2 regions of the Weizmannia sp. FSL W8-1119 genome follow, and region 1 is predicted to be linked to the other one. Evidence: riboswitches for the same ligand, from Rfam matches in the RefSeq annotation. Region 1 holds a riboswitch; the other holds the start of a gene.
The links. Region 1 has a riboswitch for cyclic di-AMP ahead of NSQ19_RS12250 (hypothetical protein). Riboswitches for the same ligand answer to the same signal wherever they lie in the genome.

Region 1 (2,401 bases):
GCGGTTTTTCAAACCGGTCAGTCCGTAGATCAACCTTTCAATCGGTCCGAATATTTTGTCGGTCCGGTTGGGTTCATTGGAAAATACATGAAAGATGTATGCCCCCAAAGGTTTGACCAAAAAAACTAAAATCACAATGACCGCTACCAGTTGCAAAATGGCCATTTCATGCCCTCCTCAAACATATACAGATCATATTAAAATTTTTCGGGATTCACCAAAGCAAAAACGAGATATAAAAAAATCAAAACCGTAAAAACAGCAACTATTATCATGAGCGTTCTCCCCCCGATTCACCTACAACTCGTCCGCACCAAGCTAAAAATAAGCAAAACAATCCATATACGCCACCTAGTGTTAAAATCATTGCGATATCCATCATGAATGATCATCCCTCCCTTCAAGCATGTAACCGGTACGTTTGCCTGATATGGATTCAGCTTTCGTTATCAAGCAGAAACGAAACATCATCGCTGCGGGTGTAAATGACATAGCTAGCGCCAAGTCCTTTGTAGATGAGTCTTGCATTGTTGCTGCCGGTGATGATATAGATCGGCTTGCCTGTCCAGGATCGGCAGATCTGAATGTATCGGCAAATCAAGGGCAAACTTGACTCAAACAAGTACACCTTCCCTACCGGTAACTCTGGAATGAGCCAGGTTTCCCGGTCTACAGTATCGACCATTAAGATGTGCTTGACGCCCAAATGTGTCAATCTCGACTTCTCTGTTTCATTATTGGTAATCGCTGCATAAGGTATTTCTTTGATTCGCAACGCTTTAATAAACTGCTCCCCGGTTTTGTTGGGCGCAGAGACGAGTACAAACTCATCTTGAGCTTCCATAGCCAATCTCCTCCATCCTGGTACAGGCAACAAAAAAGAAGCTTTCGGAAGAGGAACTCTTCGTCAGCTTCTTAGGCACGAAAAAACACCGTGTCTAATCACGACAATTGTTGCCTCTCTTAAAGACGCTTACGAGGTTAGCTGTCGGATTCGGGCGTAAGAGTCGCCCTACGCCGGATTTACCGGCGATTCACCCCATGAAGCCGACAAGACCGGCTTCGATTGGTTCCCCCGCTCCTTCGTGTTAATTGAAGAATTCAGCGATTGAAACGATGATTATCATGTTCACGAAACACCACAGAGGCATAAGCACTGTGGTCGAAACTTACGATCACAAGCTTCATCATCCTCTCTCTACAAGGGCCACACTTTTGAAAAGAGCTGCTTCCGCATTTACGAGTTTTGCTTATGGATTCGGGCGGTGAGAGTCGCCCTGCCCCTGCTTAAGCTTCGTATAAGCGGGGGAATTCATCCCTTACGGATCCGGTTGACTTGCTCTCACACAAGCACTGATCCGTAGTTGGTTCCCTCTTGTTCCTGAGTCACAATTAAGCAACTGTAAATGAAAAACAATTCAATTCATGGACTTATTTTATTCATTATTTTGAGGTTTTTCAATCATTTTTACGAAATTTTTACGCCCAGTACCGGTTTATTTTACTCTTTTTTTACAGTAACCTAGAGAGGAGAGACACAAAAAAGAGAAGGATGTGTTTTTCTATGCATAAATGGAATGCGGTATGGATTTCGTTGCGATCGTACGTAAGCACGACTTTGCTGATCGCTCTCATGACCATGGTATTAAAACCGTTTGGTCTTGCTTTTGACTTGGTCAATATTGCTCTTATCTATTTACTCCCGGTTCTTTTCAATGCCGTCTTCGGGGGACTGCGTCCTGCTTTCTACGCGGCGATCCTGGGTGTCTTAGCCTTTGATTTCTTCTTCGTGCCTCCTGTACTGAGCTTTACCGTATCAGACTTGCGCTATCTGGTTTCATTTGGCGTCTATTTGGCGGTGGCAGCATTAACGGCCAGCCTAGCGGCCAAGCTGAAGCAGCAGGTCCTCTTTTCCAAGCAAAGGGAAGCTCACACAGCTGCGTTGTACGCGCTTAGCAAGCAGATGAGCGCGATCGCGGACATCCATTCCATGCTGGACAATTTTTCCCGACAAGTTTCGCAGACCCTTGACACAGAAATCGCGATCTATTTGGCGGATGACCAGAATACCCTGAAACTTGCCCATGAGTCTGCCGATCTTCCTGACTGCAGGCAAGAGAATACGGAAATGTCTATCGCAAAGCGAGTGTTTGAGCACGTCGAGACGGCCGGAATGGAAATTTCGCGTTTGAACGAATCTCCGGGTTATTTTATTCCGCTTCGGACCGAAGACCGCACATATGGTATCATCGCGCTCTATCCGAATGAAGCGCGAACCGGGATCACAGCCGAGCAAAAGCGGCTCTTCGAGGCTCTCGGAGGCTTGGCGGCCAGCGCAATCGCTCGCCTCAGGCTGGCGGAGGAAGCCCGAATTGCTCATCTAACAGCAGAGTCGGAACGC
Region 2 (2,401 bases), 2.2 Mb from region 1:
TGGAATGCCACAATTAAAATTATGGAAGCAACGCCGAGAAAAATAATGCCGTTTGAGTAACCAAGCCGGTCACCGCGGATCGTGAACATGCGCGGCATAAATTTGTCCCTTGCCAGGTTAAAAGCGAGCTGCGGGAACGCTGAGAACCCGGTGTTCGCAGCAAGCACGAGAATTAAAGTCGTAGTTGCCTGGACGAAATAGTACAAAACACCGTTGCCAAGTGTCCGGTGGGCCATTTGCGATACAACGGTTTCTGTTTCTTTCGGCGCAATGCCGAGCCAGTATGCGAGAAAACTGATGCCCGCTAAAAGCGATGCCAGAATGATACCCATCATGGCAAGCGTGCGGGCTGCGTTTCTCGGTGCCGGGTCGCGGAAGTTCGGGATCGCGTTGGAAATGGCTTCGACCCCTGTCAATGCCGAACAGCCGGATGAGAAAGCTTTTAACAAAAGAAACAGTGAAATGCCGGCGACCGGCGTACCGATATGCGGATGCAGGTTTTGCGGGATTTGCCCCGTTACTGTTTTGAATAAACCGACAACAATGATGACAAACAATGAAAATACGAACAGATAAACCGGGTAAGCGAGCACATTGGCCGATTCCGTCAGCCCGCGCAAATTCAGAATCGTAATGATCAGAACGAGAAAAACCGCAATCTGCACACTGTACGGATGCAAGCTCTGAAACGCGGAAGTAATGGCATCTGTTCCGGCTGAGACGGAAACGGCCACCGTTAAAATGTAGTCCACCAGCAAAGATCCGCCCGCAAGAAGGCCAGGGGTGACGCCGAGATTTTCTTTCGAGACACGGTATGCCCCGCCGCCTTGCGGATAAGAGTAAATGACCTGGCGATAAGATAAAATAAGTGCAGCCAATAAAATTAAAATGCCGACTGTAATTGGAATAGAATACCAAAATGCCAGCGCCCCCACTGTGGCAAGTACAATCAGCACCTGTTCAGGCCCGTACGCAACAGATGAAAGCGCGTCGGATGAAAGAATGGCCAATGCTTTTAACTTGGTCAGCTTCTGCCCTTCAAGTTCATTTGAACGAAGCGGTCTCCCAATTAACAATCGTTTTATCGTGGTGAACATTTGAATGGTCTCCTTTTATCTGCAGTGTTTCAAAAATGCTTCCCCTAAAATAAGAAAAACCACAAAGAGAATTCATCTTCCCTGTGGTCTATTGCCCGATCACAGTTTCACATCCTCTATTATAACGCTGACGGGGTTAGCTGTCGGGTTCGGGCATAAGAGTGGCCCTGCCTTTTAAAAAAAGGCTTCACCCCAGAGCGGCGCGCGGCCGCCAACCTGGTTCCCCCGTTCCGTTTCCGGATTAAGCGGTTCAGTTATGAAACGCAAATTTTACATACGACATCCTATCTTACTCCCGTTGCCATTGTTTGTAAAGACTATTTCGCAATTGCGTTTCGGTATGTCCATCTTTACCCGCCATATCCCCGGGCAAACTGTCTTTATTCACAGTACCTAATTTTCGATCATGCTTCTTTTGTAGAATATCCGAATGTGCCTAAAGCACGCAAAAAGCAAGGTTTTTCGGCAAATCCGGAGTAAAGAGATAAACAGAGTTAGGAAGGTAAAACCTGAGGATGAAAAGATGACCTCTTGGGGCAGGCGGATCAATTGGAAACATAAGACCAAAAGAGGCGCGAACCCGGTGGAATTGTCTAATTAGGAGCTCCATTCGGGCCCGAAATGTCCTTTTGAACCTGTCAAAAGGACAAAACGTGCCGCATCCGGGAATGAAATGTCCTTTTGAACCTGTCAAAAGGACAAAAGGAATTGCATCCGGGCCCAAAATGTCCTTTTGAAGCCGTCAAAAAGACAAAACGAGCTGCATCAGGTAACGAAATGTCCTTTTGAACCTGTCAAAAGGACAAAAGGAGTTGCATCCGGGCCCGAAATGTCCTTTTGAAGCCGTCAAAAAGACAAAACGAGCTGCATCCGGGCCCGAAATGTCCTTTTGAACCTGTCAAAAGGACAAAACATGCCGCATCCGGGAATGAAATGTCCCTTTGAACCTGTCAAAAGGACAAAACACGCCGCATCCGGGAATGAAATGTCCCTTTGAACCTGTCAAAAGGACAAAAGGAGCTCCATTCGGGCCCGAAATGTCCTTTTGAAGCCGTCAAAAAGACAAAACGAGCGGCATCAGGTAACGAAATGTCCTTTTGATCCTGTCAAAAGGACAAAACATGCCGCATCCGGGAATGAAATGTCCCTTTGAACCTGTCAAAAGGACAAAAGGAGTTGCATTCGGGCCCGAAATGTCCTTTTGAAGCCGTCAAAAAGACAAAACGAGCTGCATCCGGGCCCGAAATGTCCTTTTGAACCTGTCAAAAGGACAAAACATGCCGCATCCGGGAATGAAATGTCCC

Region 2: it holds a riboswitch for cyclic di-AMP, as region 1 does, so the genes downstream of both, NSQ19_RS01625 (APC family permease) here and NSQ19_RS12250 (hypothetical protein) in region 1, are expected to answer to the same signal.

Annotation. Positions count from the first base shown of each region.
Region 1 covers NZ_JBBOZL010000001.1:2,478,065-2,480,465, forward strand. The annotation lists gene kdpA (potassium-transporting ATPase subunit KdpA) at 1-165, opposite strand, end outside; gene NSQ19_RS15785 (potassium-transporting ATPase subunit F) at 198-275, opposite strand; gene NSQ19_RS12250 (hypothetical protein) at 437-844, opposite strand; cyclic di-AMP (ydaO/yuaA leader) riboswitch at 956-1,117, opposite strand; gene NSQ19_RS12255 (ATP-binding protein) at 1,565-2,401, shown strand, end outside.
Region 2 covers NZ_JBBOZL010000001.1:324,558-326,958, reverse strand. The annotation lists gene NSQ19_RS01625 (APC family permease) at 1-1,097, opposite strand, end outside; cyclic di-AMP (ydaO/yuaA leader) riboswitch at 1,207-1,355, opposite strand.